3 regions of the Clostridium sp. USBA 49 genome follow, and region 1 is predicted to be linked to each of the others. Evidence: riboswitches for the same ligand, from Rfam matches in the RefSeq annotation. Region 1 holds a riboswitch; each other region holds the start of a gene.
The links. A riboswitch is a leader RNA that binds a small molecule or an ion and turns the genes downstream of it on or off. The one in region 1 is predicted to bind cyclic di-AMP.
Positions count from the first base shown of each region.

Region 2: another riboswitch for cyclic di-AMP. It lies ahead of B5D11_RS00525 (cell wall hydrolase); the one in region 1 lies ahead of B5D11_RS06635 (cell wall hydrolase).
Region 3: another riboswitch for cyclic di-AMP. It lies ahead of B5D11_RS01195 (M23 family metallopeptidase); the one in region 1 lies ahead of B5D11_RS06635 (cell wall hydrolase).

Region 1 is NZ_FUYD01000005.1:70,384-78,123, forward strand. Features, by position in the region: gene ptsP (phosphoenolpyruvate--protein phosphotransferase) at 1-326, shown strand, start outside; gene B5D11_RS06605 (tetratricopeptide repeat protein) at 584-1,837, shown strand; gene aroE (shikimate dehydrogenase) at 2,015-2,812, shown strand; gene B5D11_RS06615 (shikimate kinase) at 2,796-3,305, shown strand; gene aroQ (type II 3-dehydroquinate dehydratase) at 3,305-3,742, shown strand; gene trxA (thioredoxin) at 3,870-4,187, shown strand; gene B5D11_RS06630 (NAD(P)/FAD-dependent oxidoreductase) at 4,220-5,086, shown strand; gene B5D11_RS06635 (cell wall hydrolase) at 5,311-5,838, opposite strand; cyclic di-AMP (ydaO/yuaA leader) riboswitch at 5,838-5,960, opposite strand; gene B5D11_RS06640 (hypothetical protein) at 6,171-7,175, opposite strand.
Region 2 is NZ_FUYD01000001.1:105,991-113,730, forward strand. Features, by position in the region: gene B5D11_RS00500 (6-phosphofructokinase) at 1-129, shown strand, start outside; gene recX (recombination regulator RecX) at 157-804, opposite strand; gene B5D11_RS00510 (M16 family metallopeptidase) at 829-2,058, opposite strand; gene B5D11_RS00515 (QueT transporter family protein) at 2,414-2,905, shown strand; gene B5D11_RS00520 (NCS2 family permease) at 3,208-4,662, opposite strand; purine riboswitch at 4,891-4,991, opposite strand; cyclic di-AMP (ydaO/yuaA leader) riboswitch at 5,364-5,493, shown strand; gene B5D11_RS00525 (cell wall hydrolase) at 5,500-6,273, shown strand; gene B5D11_RS00530 (extracellular solute-binding protein) at 6,332-7,740, opposite strand, start outside.
Region 3 is NZ_FUYD01000001.1:265,181-272,920, reverse strand. Features, by position in the region: gene B5D11_RS01215 (branched-chain amino acid ABC transporter permease) at 1-585, shown strand, start outside; gene B5D11_RS01210 (branched-chain amino acid ABC transporter permease) at 597-1,550, shown strand; gene B5D11_RS01205 (ABC transporter ATP-binding protein) at 1,528-2,343, shown strand; gene B5D11_RS01200 (ABC transporter ATP-binding protein) at 2,394-3,098, shown strand; gene B5D11_RS01195 (M23 family metallopeptidase) at 3,206-4,261, opposite strand; cyclic di-AMP (ydaO/yuaA leader) riboswitch at 4,265-4,387, opposite strand; gene B5D11_RS01190 (flagellin N-terminal helical domain-containing protein) at 4,632-6,236, shown strand; gene B5D11_RS01185 (DUF3606 domain-containing protein) at 6,462-6,638, shown strand; gene B5D11_RS01180 (YjfB family protein) at 6,816-6,992, shown strand; gene B5D11_RS01175 (hypothetical protein) at 6,985-7,215, shown strand; gene B5D11_RS01170 (methyl-accepting chemotaxis protein) at 7,624-7,740, shown strand, end outside.

The DNA.
Region 1 (7,740 bases):
CTGCTACTGCTGTTATTGCGGATGAATTTGCAAAATATGTTGATTTCTTTAGCATAGGAACAAATGATTTAATTCAATATACTTTAGCAGCAGATAGAATGAATGAAAAAGTTTCTTATATATATGATCCAATGCATCCAGCAGTTTTAAAACTTATAAAAATGACTATAGATGCAGCTCATAAAGCAGGAAAATGGTGTGGTATGTGCGGAGAAATGGCAGGAGATGAAAGAGCAATACCTACTTTAGTTGAATATGGTTTAGATGAATTTTCTATGAGTGCTTCATCTATACTTAAAGCTAAACAGATTATTATGAATATGTAATAAACTGCACTATCATAAAATAATAAAGCAGGCACAAATCAAGTGTTTTGGTTTAACTCACTAAAGTTTAACCAAAAGAGATAGGATTTGTGCCTGTTTTGATTTAGAGATAAATTTTATTATATAGATATTAGTAATAAATATTTCAGTAAATTTTTAATAAAAATACCTTTTACATACTTTTTGCAAAATAATCATGATATTATAATTAATAATGATAAAAACTTTATTTTAATATATAAAGAGGTAATAGTTATATGGATAAATCTACTAAATTATATGCAAAGGCAATTAAGTTTTATAATGATGGTTATATAGATAAGTCTTTAGAGTTTTGCGAAAAAAGTATATCTGAAAATTTAAAAAATTCATCAGCCATTAACCTTAAAGGACTTTTATATTATTTAAAGGGAGAACTTGATAATGCACAGGCTTTATGGAATATGAACTATCAAATTAATGAAGATATGGTATCTAAAAAATATTTAGAAGATAGTAAAAATGATAAAGAAAAGAATAAGCTTTATAAAGAAGCTATTAATTATATTAAAGAAATAAAGATAAAAGAGGCTTTGTATAAACTTGAAAGTTGCCTTGAAAGTGATTTTAATTTTATAAATGTAAATAATTCTATTGCCTTTTGTTATATTAAACTTGGCGAGTATAATAAGGCTGAAATTTTTATAGAAAAAGTGTTAAATATAGATAAAAATAATAAAACAGCTCTTTCTTTAAAAAAAGAACTTATAGATTTTGGAATTATTAAAAATAAATCATACAATAGATACTTTGTACCTATAATAATTTTAAGTTTAATATTTATAATTTCTAGTGCATTTATAAAAATTTCAAAAAAAACTAAAGATTATAGTAAAAACATAGAAAGCATAAATAATAATTCAAGTAATAAAATTCAAAATAATATGAGCATAAAAAATGATTTAAAAGATGAAAGTGAAAATAAAAATGAAGAAATAAAAGAGAATTCTTATAAAATTTTTCCTAAAGAAGATATAAATAAAGCTTTAGAAAATAAAGATTACGAAAAACTTTACAATATAGTATCAAATTTAAAAAATGATAATACATCATATGAAAATGCAAGATTAATTGCAAAAGCTGAAGAAATTTTAAAAAATAATGGAGTTTTATATTTTTATAATAAAGGGAGAGAATATTTATCTTTAAAAGATTACACTAAAGCTATAGAAAATTTAAATAAAGCTTATATATATGGAAGTGGAAGCTATCTATATCCTCATATAAATTATATGATTGGTTTAACATATAAAGAAATGGGGAATATAGAAAATGCGATAAAATATTATAAAGAATATGATAGCAAATATCCAAATGGAGATTATGAAGAAACAGTGCTTTATGAGCTTATTTTAATATATAAAGATATAGATTATGAAGTTTCTAAAAATTATGCAAGAAAATTGATTAAATTATATCCTAAATCTATTTATAATAATTCTATAGTTAAAGAAATACTAAAAAATAATTAAATTTTAATAATTATAAATTATTAAAATATTCTCAATAGGATGAGAATATAAGCTTTTATTATCCTTTACAAATTTTAGGTGTGATGTTATAATAAACGACAATAAATATGTATGGAAAATTTATCTTAAATTATACATTTAGTGTATAAAATATATCGTTTAAGAAGGTGAAAACATTTGAAAAAGTTATATGGTTTACTGGGCGGAAAACTTTCTCATAGTTTTTCGCCTGAAATTCATTCAATTATATTTGAAAAAACTAATACTGATGCTTATTATCATTTATTTGAAATAAAAAAAGAAGACATTAAACACGCTGTAAAAGCTCTTCAAGTTTTAGGGGTAGCAGGTGTAAATGTTACTATTCCTTATAAAGTAGAAATTATGGAATTTTTAGATGAAATATCAATCGAAGCCAAAAAGATAGGTGCTATAAATACAATAGTATTTAAAGATAATAAGACTTATGGATATAATACTGATTATTATGGATTTGGAATGACACTTGATAAGTTTAATGTTAATGTAAAAGATAAAAAAATAGTATTATTAGGCACTGGTGGGGTTTCAAAAGCAATAGTTCAATATCTTTATGATAATAATGCAAAAGAAATAACATATGTTACAAGAGATAAAAATAAATTTTGTGGAAATAAAAATAAAATTATAGACTATAATGAACTAAATAATATAAAAAATCAAGATATAATTATAAACTGTACGCCATGTGGAATGTTTCCTAACATTGAAGAATCTCCTGTAAACAAAGAAATTTTTGAAAATTATACTACAGCAATAGATTTAATTTATAATCCTAAAGAAACTAAATTTTTAAAATATGCTTATGAAAAAAAACTTAAAACTATAAACGGATTATATATGCTTATTGCTCAAGCTGTAAAATCGCAAGAGTTATGGATGAATAAAAAAATTGAAAAGAAAGTTGTAGATGAAGTTTATGAAAAATTTAAATAAAAATATTGTATTTATAGGTATGCCAGGATGTGGGAAATCAACAATTGGCAAAATAGTGTCACAAAAAATTAATATGAAATTTTGTGATTTAGACAGTTATATTGAAGAAAGAGAAAATATGACAATAGATGAAATTTTTAAATATGGTGAAACTTATTTTAGAGACATAGAAGAAAAGTCTGTAAAAGAAATCAGCAAATTAAAAGGCTATGTTATTTCTGCTGGGGGGGGTATTGTATTAAGAAAAACAAATATTGATTTTTTAAAAGAAAATGGAATTATAATTTTTATAAATAGACCAGTAGATAAAATAGCTCTTGATATAGATGTTTCTAAAAGACCACTTCTTAAGGAAGAAAAGAACAAATTATACAAACTTTACGAAGAAAGATATAATCTATACAAAAAATATTGTGATTTTGAAGTAGAAAATTCTGGAACAATTGAAGAATCTATAAATAAAATAATAAAAATATTAGAAGGTGATTTATAATGAAAATACTTATTATTAATGGTCCTAATATTAATATGCTTGGTATAAGAGAAAAAAATATTTATGGTAGTGAAAGCTTTGATAATATGTGTAAATATCTTAATGAAAAAGCAAAGGAATTAAATATAGAATTAGATATGGTTCAAAGCAATATAGAAGGAGAAATAATAAATTTTATTCAAGATGCATATGGAAAATATGATGGAATAATAATTAATCCTGGAGCATATACACATTATAGTATAGCTATATATGACGCAATTTTAAGTGTAAATATAAAAACTATTGAGGTACATATAAGTAATATACATAAAAGAGAAGAATTTAGGAGAAAATCTGTAATAGCACCAGCTTGCATTGGACAGATATGTGGTTTTGGGATTTTTGGATATGTTATGGCTATGGAAGCTATTTTACATAACGAAAAATCTTTGTAAAAATAATATTAGATATAACAATTATTATTAAATAATTGTTACAAGTATTGATTTTTATAAAAATATAAGTTAAAATTATAATATGATTATACCCCTATTGGGTATAACAAATATAGGAGGGATAAAAATGATTAAAGAAGTAATGGATAATAATTTTAATGAAGAAATAAACGCAGGTAATATGCCTGTAGTAGTTGATTTTTGGGCTCCATGGTGTGGACCATGTAAGATGTTAGGACCAGTTTTAGAGGAACTTGAGAGAGAATATGAAGGAAGGGTAAAATTCATAAAGGTGAATGTAGATAATAATCCTATAGTTTCACAAAAATTTAGAATTGCAAGTATACCAACAGTTATGGTATTTAAAAATGGCGAAGTTAAAGACCAAATAATTGGATTTAGACCAAAGGATGCTATGAAAGAATTTATTGAAAAACATATTTAAAAGCATATTTTAATACAAATGAGGTGGATCACGTGGCTGATAGATATGATATAGCTATAGTAGGCAGTGGACCAGCTGGTATATCAGCTGCAATTAATGCTAAAATAAGAAATAAAAATATAATAATATTTGGAAGCAAAAATTTAAGTGCAAAGCTTTATAAAGCACCTAAAATAAATAATTATTTAGGCTTTCCAGAAATATCAGGTGAAATTTTAAAAAAAGAATTTGAAAAACATCTTGATAAAATGAATATTAATATAACTTATGAAAGAATAAATGCTGTTTATTCTATGGGAGACTATTTTACCTTGATGGTAAATGAAAAAGTATATGAGTCTACTGCCTTAATTTTAGCCACAGGTGTAGAGTATACAAAATCTATTAAAGGTGAAGAAGAATTTTTAGGAAAAGGTGTAGGGTATTGTGCTACTTGTGATGCACCGCTTTATAAAGGTAAAATAGTCACAATTATAGGATATAACAATGAAGGTGAAGAAGATGCAAATTATGTAAGTGAACTTGCGTCTAAAACTTATTATCTTCCAATGTATAAAGGAGAATATAAGCTTAAAGAAAAAATTGAATTATTAAATGGTAAACCTATAGAAATTAAAGGTAATAATTTTGTATCAAAGTTAATTTTAAACAATAGAGAAATAGAAACAGATGGAATATTTATTTTAAAAGATAGTGTACCTCCAGGGCAGTTAGTACCTGGACTTCTTATAGAAAACTCTCATATAAAAGTAAATAGAAATATGGAAACAAATATAAAAGGGTGTTATGCTGCTGGAGATTGTGTTGGCAGACCATACCAATACATGAAGGCTGCTGGAGAAGGTCAAGTAGCAGCTTTAAATGCAGTAGCTTATATTGACTCTTTAAAGAAACTTTAAAATAAAAATAGCCGCAAGTTAAGTGCTTTAATTAAACTTTAATGTTTAAACAAAGAGAAAGCACTTAATTTGCGGCTATTCTTTAGTAAAGAAATTCTATATTTTATTAAATGACTTTACTAAATGTTCATTACACATATGTCATTTACTTTAATTTAATATATAGATATGTTTTTTTAATACATAGATATGAATAATTTATTTTGCGAAAGTTTTTAATGTTACTATTTATTTACGGCAAAAAAAACATGATTGCCTATAGGTTTAATATTAACTTTACTTACTTGATCCATCCATTTTGAAGTTGATATTTTAGGATTATAAAAAAAATGTGCATTATTAGTTGGATCGATGCCTTTTAGTGCGTCTAAAACTGCCTTATAACTTGCCTCATCAGGTATAACATTTATTTTGCCATTTCTAATACAAGAAAAAGCATTTTTTTGTTTTATGACGCCTTCTATAGATTTAGGAAAACCTGTGCTTTTAACCCTGTTTAATATAACTGAAGCCACAGCAACTTTTCCTTCATAAGGTTCTGAGCAGCTTTCTGCATATACTACTTGAGCCATAAGATATAAATCATCTTCAGTTATATTTATAGTTTTATTTTCAGATAGATTAAAAACTTGAACAGTATTTATTTCTTCTTTGTATAGATCGCATTCCATTTCATCTTTTGCACTAACTTTAGACCAAGGAATAGTTAAAATAACACAAATAAGAAATAATATAAAAATAGTTTTTTTCATTATTTTCCTCCTTTTACCTACGGGGTTAGCTGACGGGTTCGGTAAAGGCATAACCTACGAAAAACGATTCACCCCAAAAAAGTGGTTTCCCCGCGTTTTTAAAACTTAGGCTAGGATTATTATTCCACAGTTTTAAAAAATAATACAAAATTGTTTAAAAAAATCAGCATACTATTTTTATAGTATGCCAAGTAATATTTTTAGTATGCAAATTAATAGAGAAATTATATGTTAAAGATTATTTAAAATATAATTTTTAGTGGTAGTATCTAGTAAAATAATAATCCTCACTGGTTAGATAAAAGATATTTTCTGCTTAGATTATTATTTTACTAGAGATTCGAATTTTTAAATTCATTGTAAGATTTTAAAAATTTATTATAATTTGTTTCTACTGTATTAAATAAAGAATTACTGTCTTTATAAAGATTATTAATAAATTGAGAAGAAGGATTAGATATTGATTCATCCTGATTTTGCTTTAAATCTATAAATTTTTGAAGATAAGTTTCATAATTTTCAATAACTTCATTTAAAAGTTTATATGTTTCTAATGCTTTAGGCGGAATACTTATATTTGAAAAATCTTGTTTTAAAATATAAAGTTCATCACTTTTATTAGATGCAATAGAAATAATGTTATTTAAATCTTTATTTTCATCTAATAACTGGGGAGAAAAATCTATTTTTATAGAGGAAAATTTAGATATAATTAGATCCATATTGTTTATAAATTCAATATTTTGATTTAAAGATATTTCTTTATCTTTTGTAATTCTAGCCATAGTGTTTGCATAATTTAAAGTGTTATTAATAAAATTTATACAATTTGAGGATAAAGAAACTTTCATTTTTTTTGAATTTATTTTTGAATAATAATTTAAACAATCATCACGATACTTTTTCAAATTATCTGCAGCTACATTTACATCTTTTCCTTCAGGATCTTTCAATATAGCTTCAGCTTGTCTAAATATAAGTATATTTTTTTCTAAACCATTCATTAAATTAGTATGGTCTGATTTATACTTTTCTTCTGGAACCATCTTATCAAAATTATTTTTAATATTATTAAGTTTTTCAACATATTGAGGCATACTCTCCCTTAAATTTTCAAGTTTTTTTGCATTAAGTGCTTGCCCTAAATTGTATTTCCCCATTTCATCATTTATAATGTTTAATTCTTTTATATTGTTTTTAATGTTTTTTTCATAAGAACTTGAAGAATTATTTATAAATATAAAATATGTTTCATAAAAAATTACTCCAATTAAAATTATAAAAACTAAAATTTCAAAAATAAATAATTTATTTTTCTTGATTTTTTTATTTTCCAAAATTATCACCAACCCTTTAAATGTAAACTTATTTTACTATCATTTGTACTTATATATAAATATTCCATTATAATCTTAAAAATTACTTTTATTATATATAAAACATAAAAATTAGATACAATCTAGTAAAATAATAATCCCAGCAGGGAATGTCTTTTGCCTGACTAGAGAAGATTATTATTTTACTAGATATTAACACTAAACTTTAAATATTAGTCTAGTAAAATAATAATCCGAGCAGGGAATATCTTTTGCCTGACCAGAGAGAATTATTATTTTACTAGATATTAACACTAAACTTTAAATATTAGTCTAGTAAAATAATAATCCGAGCAGGGAATATCTTTTGCCTGACCAGAGAGAATTATTATTTTACTAGATATTAACACTAAACTTTAAATATTAGTCTAGTAAAATAATAATCCGAGCAGGGAATATCTTTTGCTTGACCAGAGAAGATTATTATTTTACTAGATATTAACACTAAACTTTAAATATTAGTCTAGTAAATAATAATCCGAGCAGGGAATATCTTTTGCCTGACCAGAGAGGATTATTATTTTAC
Region 2 (7,740 bases), on a different contig from region 1:
AATTGGATAAATAAATATGGAAACTTTGTTACGTCAGATGCTGTAGAATATATGACTCCTCTTATACAAGGAACTCCTCCAATACCTACAGAAAATGGTCTTCCTTTATATACAATATTAAGAAGATAGAATTTCTATCTTCTATCTTCTATCTTCCTAATATTCTTCAAAATCTTTAGTTACAACTACTTTATTTAATATTTGTTTAGTTTCTTCAAAAGTATACCCTTTTCTTAAAAGAAAATCTCCTAATTTTTTATATATTTTTTTAGTATCTTTTTCAGTTTTAATTAGTGTTTTATATTTCTTTTCAGCTAATTTTAAAGCATTGTCCATCTCTAAATAAGTATCTATATCATTAATTTTATTTTCTATAATTTCTTCACTTATTCCTTTTTTTAAAAGAGAGTATCTTATTTTGTTTTTTCCTTCAGTTTTAATCTTGTCTTTTATATACATTTCTACATAATTTTCATCATTTAAAAAATTATAATTTATTAAAAAATTAATAACTTTATCTATAGTTTTATCATCATATCCTTTTAATTTTAATTTGTTAATCATTTCTTTTTCAGTTTTATAGCTTTTTTCTACTATCTTTAATGCAGTTTCTTTGCATTTTAAATAATTATCTTCATCTACTATTTGTAGTAATTTTTCAGATTCAATAACTTTATTTTCTTTTAAACCATAAGTAAAAACAAGTTCAGTACTACAAGCAAATGCAAAATCTTTATCTATAAATATATTTACTCTATTTTTATTCCTTTTTTGTATCTCAATTTTAGTTATTGTGTTTTCCATAAATTTTATTACTCCTTATAAAATTTACTTAGGCATTAAAATATGAATAGTCGGATTTTTAAATACTTTTTTAGCTACATTATATATATCTTCTTTTTTTATAAATTCAAGAAATTTCATATCTTCTTCAAATTGATAAATACTTTCATTTTCAAGGCTTTGATGAAGACAATAATTACTTAACTCTGTAGAATCTTCTAAAGTTGCACATACTGCAGTTTTTAAAACCTTTTTCATAAGAAGTACTGTATCTTCGTTAAAATTTATTTCTTTATTAATAATTTTATTAATACAATTTTCAATAGTTAACATAGCTGAATTTATATTTTGAATTTCAACAGCAGTATAAATATATAAAATTTTAACAAAATTAGTCATATCAACATGTGAATAAACATCATATGCTAGTCCTTTTTCTTCTCTAAGTTCTCTAAATAATATAGAATTGGGACTTTCTCCAAGTTTATGGTTTAAAATTTTAAGTGCTAATTCTTCTTTTTTATTAAGTCCATGAAAAGTATATGCGTATATTATAGTACATTGTTCAATATCAGATTTATAAGTTATATTTTTAGTTGGTTTATTATTTTCAATTATAATAGGTTCTTCTTTTAATTTTTTTGGCTTCCAATCTTTAAAATACTTACTTATTAAATTTATTATTTCATCATGTTCATAAGATGAAACTATTGAAATAATAGAATTATTAGGAATATAATATGTATCATAAAATTCTAAAATTTGATCTCTTGTAAATTTTTTGACCGTTTTTTCTTCTCCTAATGTATCATATTTTAGAGGACTTTTATCAAAAGCTATCTCGTGTATTTTATTAAAGCTAAAATCTTCAATATCATCTTTGCTTGTTTTTATTTCTGCTAATATTACGCCTTTTTCTTTTTCTATTTCTTTTTCATCAAATATAGAATTTTGAATCATATCAGCTAAAATTTCAATTGAAGCTTCTAATTCTTCATTTAATGCTGTTATACTATAAACTGTAGATGTATAATCTGTATAAGCATTATATTCTCCCCCTCTTTTTTCTAATGCTTCATTAAGTTCTTCATTATTTCTTTTTTTAGTTCCTTTAAAAAGCATATGTTCTATAAAATGTGAAAGACCTCTATTTTTATCTTTTTCATATAAAGAGCCAATTTTTATTCCTATATGAATTGAAGCTATTTGAGTATCTTTCTTTATACTTATAATTTTCAAGCCATTTTCTAAAATAGTAATTTTCCCGTCAAACATCTTTTTTCCCACACATATTCTCCTTCTATTTTTACTTTATGATATTATGATTGTACTATAAATGGTATATATATTAATAATTAATTAATATATACTTAACAACATAAATTTTTTAGTGTTATAAAATGTATTATTAAATTTAATTTACTATTTATTTCAATTTAATCACATTATACAATAATTATTATAATACAATATTTTATTATAATTGCAAATTTTTTATTATTACTTAATCTTTAAATTTTAAATATAATTTGACGAACTTATAAAAAAATGTTAGAATTAGCTGAAATAAAATAAATTAAAGACAGTTCGAAACCATCCTGTCTATAAACAAAACTAGGGGGAATAAAAAATGAAAATATCAACAAAAAAAATTGTATTTACTTCAGTAATAGCAGCAATTTATGCTGTACTCACAATTATTTTAAAACCTATAAGTTATGGGCCTTTACAAATCCGAATATCTGAAGCTCTTACAGTACTTCCATTTTTTTCGTCATTTTCAATATTGGGACTTACTATAGGATGTTTTATATCAAATATATTTGGAGATGTTGGAATGCTTGATATTATATTTGGTCCTATAGCAACACTTTTATCTGCAATACTAACTTATTTAATAGGTAAATCAAATTTTAAATTTAGTAAATTTTTAGCGCCTATCCCACCAATAGTAATAAACGGTATAGTTGTAGGAAAAATTTTAAATTACACTCAAAATTTCCCGCTTATCCCTACTATGCTTTGGGTTGGATTTGGAGAATTAATAGCTTGTTATATTATTGGACTTCCATTAATGTCTTTAATAGAAAAAAATCCTAAATTAAAAAGCTACTTAACATAATAAAAAGTCAGTTGAAAATTTCAACTGACTTTTTATTATATACTTTTTTATAGACAATTTTTTTTAAGCAGCTAATATTTTATTTTAAATATTATAATTTTAAATTTTTTAAAATTTAATAATATCCATAGTACAATAATAATCTAGCTTCATTAAAGCAAGTCTTGAATCCATAGTGTTGCTCTTTTACCTACTGTCGTTAATTGAGCTGGTTGAAGATGTGTAAACCCTATATTTTTCACATTATTATTTTACTATATTACTTATATTTAAATTTTAATTAATAACTTATATACTAAACTTTAAACATTAAATATAAATTTAAATATAAATAATCCTGCAAATATATACATTATAGGATGTATTTCCTTAGCTTTCCCTCTAACTAATTTAACAATTGTATAAAATATAAATCCAAAAGCTATTCCATTAGCTATACTATAAGTAAATGGCATCATTACAATTGTTAAAAAAGCTGGTAATGCTTCTTCAAAGTCTTCAAAATTTATATTCATTATAGAACTTATCATAAGTACCCCCACTATTATAAGTGCTGGAGCAGTAGCTGCACTAGGCACTATACCTACTATAGGTGATATAAATAATGCTAAAAAGAAACATATTGCAGTTACTAAAGAAGTTAATCCCGTTCTTCCGCCTTCACTTATACCAGCTGCACTTTCTACATAAGTTGTTACATTACTTGTTCCAAGTAATGCTCCTATAGAAGTTGCTGTTGCATCTGCAAATAGAGCCTTATCTATTTTTCTTGGGAACATTCCTTTCTTTGGAATATCATTTTTTTCATCAAACATTCCAGTTTTAGCTCCTGTTCCTATAAATGTACCTATGCTATCAAAAGTATCAACCAAGCTAAAAGAAATAATAATTGTAATAGCAGTTAAAAATCCTGTTTTGGCTGTAAAAAGTTCAGTAAAACTCAATTTAAATAAAGTGGGTGATAAACTTGGAGGTAGTGAAAATACATTAAAAGAAGCTGGCAAAATTATATTAAGGTTAACATTAAAAAACACTTGAGCAATAACACCTGAAACTGTAGTTATTAAAATACCTAATAAAATTGCTCCTTTAACTTTATTTACCATTAAAATAACGGTTATAATTAATCCAAAAATAGCAAGTAATGTAGTAGGATTTTTAACATCTCCAAATGCTACTAATGTAGCAGGATCTGATACAACTATTCCCGCTTCTTTAAAGCCTATAATTGATATAAATAAGCCAATACCAGCACCTATAGCATTTTTAAGGGACTCTGGAATAGCGTTAACTATAGAAATTCTTATTTTTGTAACAGTTATAAAAATATTTATAATACCACAAATAAATACTGCTGCTAAAGCTGCTCTCCAAGAATATCCTGCAGTTCCTACTACATAAAAAGTGAAAAAAGCATTCATTCCCATGCCAGCAGCTTGTGCAAATGGTACATTAGCAACTAAAGCCATAATAAGAGTACCTATAATTGCAGATAAAATAGTTGCCACAAATACAGCTCCCATTATAGGATCATTTGATACATTAATGCCTGCTTCTTTAACTTTATCAAACATCAAACCTTTAGAATTCATTCCTGCTTGTCCTAATAGAGCAGGATTTACAAATATTATATAAGCCATTGTAATAAATGTAGTAATCCCTGCAATAATTTCAGTTTTTACAGTTGTATTATTTTCTTTTAGTTTGAAGAAATCTCTTTTAACATTATTTTTTTCTGAATTAGCGTAATTATTCACTCGTATTCCCCCTTAATATATTTATTTAAAGCAGGTTATATAAGTATTTCTTCCCCCTTTCATGTATATTTATACGAACTCCATATATCAAAATTATTAAATTGCTACTTTAATTGCCTAATATAAAAATAAAAACGCATGAAGTCTACTTTAGAGTGAATTCATGCGTTTACTTTTTATCATGTATGATACAAGTAACATGTTTTTCTATTTAATATAAAATAGAAAAACAGCAAATTATTCACTCATAGCTAAGCAGTTAAGGCCGCTTCGTAGAAACTCCCGAACCAAATTATCAGGATTATATGAGTTCGTATTAAATTACATATCATATAATATCACAGCTTTTAAGTTATGTAAATATAAAATGCGAATATTTTTAATGAAATTTAATAGAATATTCGATTTTATATTTTTATTCTACATACTTAGTTTAATTCTCAATTAATTTATTATTAAATTTTACTTGTAAATATTCAACTTCAAATTTTAATATCATAATTTAGTAAAATAATAATTATCTTTACTTATATAAAAAATATTTACTGATTAAATTATTATTTTACTAGACTAATAATAAATTTTCATATTAAATATCTACAATATATACAATTATTTGCAATTGAGATACTTGTACCATAACATACCTAGATTACCATATATTTTGTATAGATATATCCTAAAATCTTTGTTAAAATAACACATGAAATAAGCCGAATCTCCAAACGGAGTACGGGGGATGCCATTCTATTGGGGTGAATCTCTTTAATGAGTAGGGTACCTCTTACCCAAACCCGTCAACTAACCTCGGAGGCAAAGGAGGAGATATATACTATGATTAAATTAAATAAGTTTAAAACAACATTATTAGCAGTTTCTTTAGCAGTTCTTTCAACTAATTCTGCTAAAGCAGCAAACTATAAAGTTGTCCAAGGTGATTCTCTTTATACTATATCAAAAACATTTAATACTAATACTAATACATTAAAAAATACTAATAACTTGAAAAGTGACATTATTTATCCTGGACAAGTATTAGATGTCCCTGCTAAAACTTATACTGTAAAAAGTGGCGATTCTCTTTATTTGATATCTAAAAAATATCAAATATCACTTGATTTATTGAGAAAAGCAAATAATTATTGGAAAGATACCATATATGTTGGACAAACATTGCTTATACCAGAAGGTTCAGTTTCTGCAGTTTCTACACCTTCAAACATTTCTAAATCTGTTATATCTTATACAGAAAGTGATTTAGATCTTTTAGCTAGATTAATAACTGCAGAAGCTCAAGGAGAGCCATATAAAGCACAAGTTGCTGTAGGAGCAGTAGTTATTAATAGAGTACAAAGTGCTAATTGGCCAAATACAATAAAAGAAGTTATTTATCAAAAATCAAATGGATATTACCAATTTACACCAGTATTAAACGGCTGGATTAATAAACCTGCTTCTAGTACAGCAAGACAAGCTGCTTTGGAAGCTTTAAAAGGTTCAGATCCAACAAACGGAGCAGAATTTTATTTTGATAATAGTACTACAAATGCTTGGCTTTGGTCCAAGCCTATATCTCTTAAAGTAGGTAATATGATATTTGCATTAAAATAAAAAATAATAAAATGAGCACAAAGTTAACTTTGTGCTCATTTTATTATTTTTTATTTTTTTATTGTTTTACTTCAGACCAAATATCATCGTAAAGTTTTATTTTATCTCCTATATCTTTTAAATATTCCCCTCTTTTTAGTTCTTCATTAGGAGGATAAATACCTTCATCCTTCATTATTTCTTCATCTATAAGAGGATATGCTGCTACATTTGGATTCCCATAAGGGAAAGCCTTAGATATTTCAGCACTTATTTCTGGTTCCATAATAAAATTCATAAATAGTTCCGCCGCTTTAATGTTTTTTGCACCTTTGGGAATAACAAAATTATCTTGCTGGAGGAATAATCCTTCTTTAGGTATTATCATTTTTACATTTTTATTTTCTCTTTTAGCTAGGCTTCCTTCTGCACCCCAAGCAAAAATAATTTTAGCCTCTCTATTTATAAGCATAGTTTTAGGACTATCACTATCATAAGCCTTTACATTAGGCTGAAGTTTTTTTAGTTCTTCTTTAGCCTTTAAAAGAGCTGTTTCATCAGTTTCATTCATAGAATAGCCAAGTTTTTTAAGAGTCATACCTATTATTACTCTTTCATCATCTAGTAATACAATAGAATTTTTAAACTCATCTTTCCAAAGGTCTTTATAAGAAGTAATTTCCCCATCAGGTACTTTTGAACTATCTACAGCAATTATACCAGCAAGCCACATATAAGGTACACTATATTTATTATAAGGATCGAAATCTAAATTCATAAATTGTTCTCCCATATTTTTTAAATTAGGAAGATTTTCTTTATTTAATTCTTCTAGCAAATTTTGTTTTTTCATAATTTCTACCATATAGTCACTAGCAACAGCTAAATCATATTGAGACCCTCCTGCCATAATCTTAGCAAGCATTTCTTCATTTGAAGAAAAAGTACTATAATTAACTTTTATATTATAAGTTTGCTCAAATTTATCAATTACTGATTGTGGAAGATATTCAGACCAGTTAAAAACATTTAAAACCTGTGTATTTTCTTTTGATTCTTTAGCTAATGCCCACATTCCACCGCTTGCTCCTACAATTAAAACTGCTATAGCTGTAAGAACTGCACCTATCTTTTTCATATTAATATTTATATTTTTCAATACTAAAGCAAAAATTACAATAGATAGGGTAAATACCATTATTATTGTAGATAATGCATTAATTTCTGGAGTTACTCCAAATTTAACCATAGAAAAAACCTTAAGAGGCAAGGTGGTACTATTAGGGCCTGCTACAAAAAAACTTATAATCATATCATCTAATGATAAAGTAAAAGCCAAAAGTCCTCCTGCTATTACTCCAGGCATTATAATTGGGAGTGTAACTTTAAAAAATACTTTTGAAGGAGAAGCTCCTAAGTCCATAGCTGCTTCCTCTAAAGATTTATCAAAACCATCTAACCTAGCTCGTACAACTGCAATTACATAAG
Region 3 (7,740 bases), on a different contig from region 1:
AGTGTATCTTTATTTTTAGAATATATAATGGTGTACTTTGTTAAACCTGATACAAGAACTTTTCCTAATGTACTGCCAGAGAAAAGTGTAACTTTTTTTAATGGAAAAGTAGTTATGGATTCTAAAAATATATATATAATTATAATTACTATAGTTTTGATGATTTTACTTCAATATGTAGTTAGTAAAACAAAAATAGGTAAATCTATGAGAGCTGTATCAATAGATAAAGAGGCTGCACAGCTTATGGGAATAAATGTTAATAAAACTATATCCTATACTTTTGCAATAGGTTCAGCTTTAGCAGGAGCAGCTGGAGTACTTGTTGGAATATATTATAATTCTATAAACCCACTTATGGGAGTTACTCCAGGAATAAAGGCTTTTGTTGCAGCTGTTATAGGTGGAATAGGGATAATACCAGGAGCAGTAATTGGTGGATTTTTCTTAGGAATGATAGAAACAGTTGTTAGTGCTCTTGGAGGTTCAATGTTTAAAGATGCAGTTGCATTTGCTATACTCATAATTGTTCTACTAATAAGACCTAATGGAATTTTGGGTAAAAAGATCCAGGAAAAAGTATAGGAGGATATGCCATGAAGCTTATCAATAAAAAGAATATAGTAAGTTTTGTTATATTAATAATAGTTTATATTTTGGTACAATTAATGGTAAATTCGGGGGTTATTGACTCATATATATTTTTAAATATTGTACTTATAGGAATTAATATTATATTGGCTGTAAGTTTAAATTTAATTACAGGTTTTACAGGGCAGTTTTCATTGGGGCATGCTGCTTTTATGTCAATTGGTGCTTATACTTCAGCTATTGTTACAGCAAAGTTTGGGTATCCATTTATAATAGCCTTATTATGTGCAGGCTGTTTTGCTGCAGTTGCAGGAATTTTTATTGGTATTCCTACTCTTAGACTTAAAGGAGATTATCTTGCAATAGCAACTCTTGGATTTGGAGAAATTATAAGTATTGTTGGGTTAAATATAGATTATATAGGTGGTGCTACTGGATTTAATGATATTCCACAGTACACAAATTGGACTTGGCTTTTTCTTATGACAACAGCAACAGTTATAATTATAAAAAATTTTACTAAGTCCTATCATGGAAGAGCTTGTATTTCAATTAGAGAAGATGAAATAGCATCAGAGGCAATAGGAGTTAATACAACATATTATAAGGTGCTTGCCTTTGCATTAGGGGCATTTTTTGCAGGCATTGCGGGAGCTTTATATGCTAACTATTTTTATTTTATAAAACCAGATTCTTTTGGATTTATGAAATCCATAGATATTTTAGTTATTGTGGTTTTTGGAGGTATTGGAAGTATAGGAGGATCCATAGCAGGAGCAGTGTTATTATCTCTTATTTCAGTATTCCTTCAACAAATACCTGAACTTAGAATGGTAATTTATGCTATAATTTTATTTGTAATAATGGTTTATAGGCCTCAAGGGCTTTTCGGAAATCAAGGATTTAAATTCCTTAAGAAAAAAGGAGGGAAGGCTTATGTCAATTCTGAAAGTAAATAATCTTTCAAAATCATTTGGTGGTATAAAAGCTGTTACAGATATAAGTTTAACTGTAGAAGATGGACAAATTGTTGGAGTAATTGGTCCTAATGGTGCTGGTAAGACTACTTTTTTTAATCTTTTAACAGGTATATATACTCCTACTTCAGGAGAAATTATTTATGAACTAAATAAAAAAGTTACTTCTAAAAATTTAAAACCATCTAAAATGGCACATTACGGTGTTGCAAGAACTTTTCAAAATATAAGGCTTTTTCAAAATATGTCAGTACTTGACAATGTTCTTCTTGGATTTCATAACAGCTTAAAATATGGAATTATATCATCATTATTTAGACTTCCTTCTTTTTATAAAGAAGAAAAAAAAGTTTATGAAGAAGCCTTAATGCTTCTTGATAAATTTAATTTATCAGATAAAAAAGATGAACTTGCTAAAAATCTTTCTTATGGAGATCAAAGAAGAGTTGAAATTGCAAGAGCATTAGCTTCTAAACCAAAACTTTTACTTTTAGATGAACCAGCTGCAGGTATGAATCCAAATGAAACTAAAGAACTTACAGAAATGATTAAATGGATTAGAGAAACTTTTAATTTAACAATTATTCTTATAGAACACGATATGTCTCTTGTTATGGGGATTTGTGAAAATATATTTGTATTTGATTATGGAAAATTAATTGCCAGCGGAACACCTGAAGAAATACAAAATAATGAAAAAGTAATTAAGGCTTATTTAGGGGATACTAATTTAGATGACAGCGCAAATGATGAAAAAATAGAAATTGCTAAATAAAAATTAAGTTTACTTTGGAATATTATACGGAATATAGGAGAGGAGAAATAATGTTAGAGTTAAATGGTGTTAATTTATTTTATGGAGGTATCCACGCTTTAAAAAATATAAGCCTTAAAGTAGAAGAAGGAGAAATAGTTACTCTTATTGGAGCTAATGGTGCAGGCAAAAGCAGTACATTAAAAGCTATATCAGGAATAGAAAAAATAAAAAGCGGTAAAATAAAATTATATGATAAAGATATTACTGCTTTACAAGCAGAGCAAATTGTAAAACTTGGAGTATCACATGTCCCAGAAGGCAGAAGAATTTTTTCCTCTATGACTGTTATGGAAAATCTTGAGCTTGGAGCTTATACAAGAAAAGATAAAGCTGAAGTAAAGAAAGATTATGATAAAGTTTTTTCTATTTTTCCAAGACTTTTAGAGAGAAAAGAACAATTAGCTGGAACTCTTTCAGGTGGAGAGCAACAGATGCTTGCAATAGGAAGGGCTCTTATGTCAAAACCAAAGCTTCTTCTTTTAGATGAACCATCTATGGGACTTGCACCTATTATTGTTAAAGAAATTTTTTCAATTATTAAAGATATTAATAAAGAAGGAACAACTATATTACTAGTAGAACAAAATGCATACATGGCACTTCAAGCTGCAGATAGAGCCTATATTATTAGAAATGGAGAAATAGAAATGGAAGGAAAGGCAGAAGACTTAATGCAGAATGAAGAAATAAAAAATGCATATTTAGGAGGATAAAATATAAAAGCCAGGCATAAAAAGGATTTTCCCATAATTTATGCTTGGCTTTTTTATCTATCAAAATATTTATATATAAAATAGTTTTTATGTATTTTATATGTATTTTACTTTATATAATTTAAAGGATTTACAGGTGAATCATTTTTTCTGATTTCAAAATGACAATGAGAACCAGTAGAATTTCCGGTACTTCCCACCTCTGCAATATGATCGCCTTTTTCAACAACTTGCCCCTCAGAAACTAAAAGTTTTGAATTATGTGCATAATAAGTTTTAAAACCGTTACCGTGATCTATTATTAAAAGGTTGCCATATGAATTTTGTAAGCCACTGAAAATAACTTTTCCATCTGCAAATGCATAAACATTAGTTCCAGTTGAAGCAGCGATATCTATACCTTTATGAAACTTTCCCCAACGCTCACCAAATTTTGAACTAATTGATCCACTTACAGGAAGGGAACCTTTAAATGAGCTATTATTAGTTGAAGAAGAACCTAAGCTTACCGAAGATAATCCTGAACCTCCACGATTTACAGTTTTTTTGCTTACATTAGAAGATGAGCTTTTTTCTAAAGAAGCATTTAAAGCTGGGGATTTTACACTACTAATATCTGGTATTATTATCTTTTGATTTAATTTTAATTTTTCAGGATTTTCTAAATTATTTACTTTTATTATTTTATTTATATCAACTTTATTCAATAAAGCCAAATCCCATAATGTTTCGCCTTCTTTTATTTTGTATAATACTCCGTCTATAGAAGGAAATTCCAAAACTTGTCCATCTTTAAGTGAAGCATTTAAAGACAAACCATTTGATTCACTTATAGTGTTAACTTTTACATTATAAATAGCTGCAATACTATCTAATGTATCTCCAGATTTAACAGTATATGTGTTAATTTTAACTTCAGTGTCTTTTTTTAATTCTTCTGTATTTGAAGTATCTAAAACATCAGATGAAACATTATTATTTACATTTGAATTATTTTCTTTATTTGCGGTATCTTTTTCTTCTGATTTTTTATCAGTTAGTACAACATTATTTACTGAAGTATTTGAAATTTTATTTTTACTGCTTGTTATTGCAGTCGCCGTAACAAGCACAATTACAGCTGCAGAAAGTGCTGTATACTTATATACTCTTTTGTTAAACATAAAAATCCTCCTCTATTATGCTTACGAGGTTAGTTGACGGGTTAGGGCATAGAGTTCCCTTCATTAAGATTCACCCCAAATTTTATCCCCCGTTCTACAAATAAGTAGATTCAGCAAATATAAACATTATATATTATAAATTAATATTTACTTTTATGCAAACAAAAAGTTTGCAATTTTTTAAATTTGTAAATTTATACAAATATAAAATTTATTATTAAAGCAGATTTAATACAATTAACTATAAAAAATTAAAAAAATTTTTTAAAATATATAAAGTATTAAAAAAACTCTTCGATAAATGAAATATAAAACAATACAATAAAAATGAACAAGGAAGTTCATAAAGGATTAAAGGGAGGTAAATAAAATGATAATTAACCACAATATGAATGCAATGAATGCTCACCGTCAGTTGGGCATGAACACTGTAAATGCTGGAAAGTCTATGGAAAAACTTTCATCAGGTCTTAGAATAAATAGAGCAGGAGATGATGCAGCAGGACTTGCAATCTCAGAAAAGATGAGAGCACAAATCAGAGGTCTTGACCAAGGTGTGAGAAACGCACAAGATGCAATATCAATGATTCAAACAGCAGAAGGTGGCTTAAATGAAACTCATGCTATTCTTCAAAGAATGAGAGAACTTTCTGTTCAATCAGCTAATGCTACAAATACTGATGAGGATAGAAATGCATTACAAAATGAAATTTCACAATTAAAAAATGAAATTGACAGAATTGGAAATAACACTGAATTTAATACGAAGAAGTTATTAAATGGAAGCTTATCAGGAAGCGCTAGTGGGGGCGAAGGTAAATCACTTGGAAACGCAACATCAGCTTCAATTGAAACTGGTGATTTTAACCCAGCAAACTTTACTTCAGGTTCAACAACAAATTTTCAAGTTAAACTAGATGGACATACTTTTAATTTAATGGGAGTTGATAGTACAGATAGTTTTGCATTTTTTAATGATTTAGAAAGTAAGTTAAAAACTGCAATAGATGCACATAATACAAGCAACCCAAATGATAAGGTTGAATATGCTAAATTTGAAATAATTGTTACAGATGCTACCAATATGAATTTCAAGATAACAAGCGGGACAACTGGTTCAAAGTCTGAAATTTCAATAACTCCACTTGAAGATAATAGTAACACTACTGCTCAGGGACCTACTGATATGCAACATCTATTGACAGATGGTGCTACTCCAACATTAGGTTCAGATGGTAAATTTTCTAAAGACTTAACAGGTTTAACAAATTCAAGTATATTAAAGATGAGCTTTAATGGAAACGCAATAGATGTTAAGTTAGCTGACACAGGTACAGGAACATATAATGAAGGTGATGATATTAAAACCCTTGCGGAAAAATTAAAAACTGATATAAACGATGCACTAGATCAATATAAGACTTTAACAGGAAAAGATTTTGGAACTGTAGATGTGACTGTTGAAGATGGAAAAATAAAAATTACATCAAGCAATTCAGACACAGTTTCATTTGAAATATTTAATGATGAGAACGGTGTAGCGGACAAATTAGGTTTATCAAGTGTTGCATCAGGTAATCAAGGAGGATTAGATTTCCATATAGGTGCAAATAAAGGACAAAGCATAAATTTACAAATTAACAATATGACATCATCAGGGCTTGAAATAGCAGATGTTGATATATCAACAAAAGATGGTGCAAACAATGCTATTACAACTATAGACGCAGCAATAAAGAAAGTATCAGATGAGAGAGCAAAACTTGGTGCTGTTCAAAACAGACTTGAACATACAATAGCTAACCTTGGAACATCAAGTGAAAACTTAACAGCAGCTGAATCAAGAGTTAGAGACGTAGACATGGCTAAGGAAATGATGAGCTTCTCAAAGAACAACATCCTTGCACAAGCTGCACAAGCAATGCTAGCACAAGCTAATCAACAACCACAAGGTGTTTTACAATTATTAAGATAATAAGTATAATTAGGAGTCAGGGGAGATACTCTCTGGCTCTTTTCTTAAAATGTATATTTATATTATATAGTAATTGTATTTATCTTAAAATTCGATTTTTGATTAATTAAGTCTTGAATCAATTGGTTAGACAGTTTAGAAAGATTTACTTAACATTGGCAGAGATTCTTGGAGATTTGAAAAGAATTATATGGAATAAAGTATAATTAGGAAGGGGGTGTAATAATGCCAGATAATAAAAGTATAACACATCCATTGGATGCAAAAAGAATAGATATTAATGATCTATCTGAAGTAAAAAATTGGTGTAAAGCATTAGGATGTACAGAATCAGAGTTAAAAGCAGCTGTTAGAGCAGTTGGCACATCAGCAAAAGCAATTAGAGAATATTTGGAAAAATAAATTATCAAAAGTGTAAAGGTCATTACCTTTGCGAGTTTATAAAACCACAAGGTGATGACCTTTTTGGGACAATAGTGCCACCCAAGTAACAAGTGACAAACTTAAAACATAGGAAAAAGAGTTAGAACAAATCTTAAGTAATTGCTGCTATTATAAGAAATGAAGGAGGCCATTACCATGGACATAGCTTCTATATCAATTAACCTAAATCAAGCAAAAGTAGCTCAAGAAACAAGCCTTGCAGTAATGAAGCTTGCGATGGATACAGGTAAACAAACAGCAAATGAAACTGTAAAGATGATAGAAGAGAGTATAGACCCAAACTTAGGAAAGATAATAGATGTAAGTGTGTGAATATATGGATGAAAAAGAAGAATTAATACAAGAGCTTCAAAGAGTAAAATATAGAATACAAATCCTTGATATGATAGAGGAGCGACTATTAATTATGAGGCAATTAGCTGAAGTTGTAAGAGATAATAAATTAAATGAAAATAAAATAAGAGAAATAAATCAAAGGATAGAAAAGTTAGTTAATGAGATAAACTCATTAGATGAGGAAAGTAGGGAAGTATAATAAATCCCACTCTCATCCACCAAATTTAAACAACATATTGATACGATAGATAGAAGCCTTGAGAAATCAGGGTTTTTGTTTTTGTACCAGAAATTTACTTGGATGCGAGGGGAATATGATGCAAAAAAGTGTTAGCAAAAGAAGGAAAATGGGTGGATGTATAGAATATAATAAGGGAAAATTTTATTTAATTTTTAAAATTTATGTTAAAATATTTTTGTGAATAAAATATTTTTTTGATATAGACGGATGTTGAGGTAATGGCTATGCTACTTTATAAAAAATTAAATTAAAAATTTAAAATATAAAAAGGTTTTTAAGAATATGTGTCGAATTATAAATAAAGTAAATGTTTGCAAAATAAAATGACTTAAAAGTGTCAAATTTACTATTTAGGGGGAAGGAACAGTGAGCATAAAGATTTTTAAGCAAAAAAACAATAAAGCTAAAACTAAAACAAAATCTAAAACTCATTTAAATTTTAAAAAATTTAAATTTAAAGGCATAAATTCTATGACTTTAAAG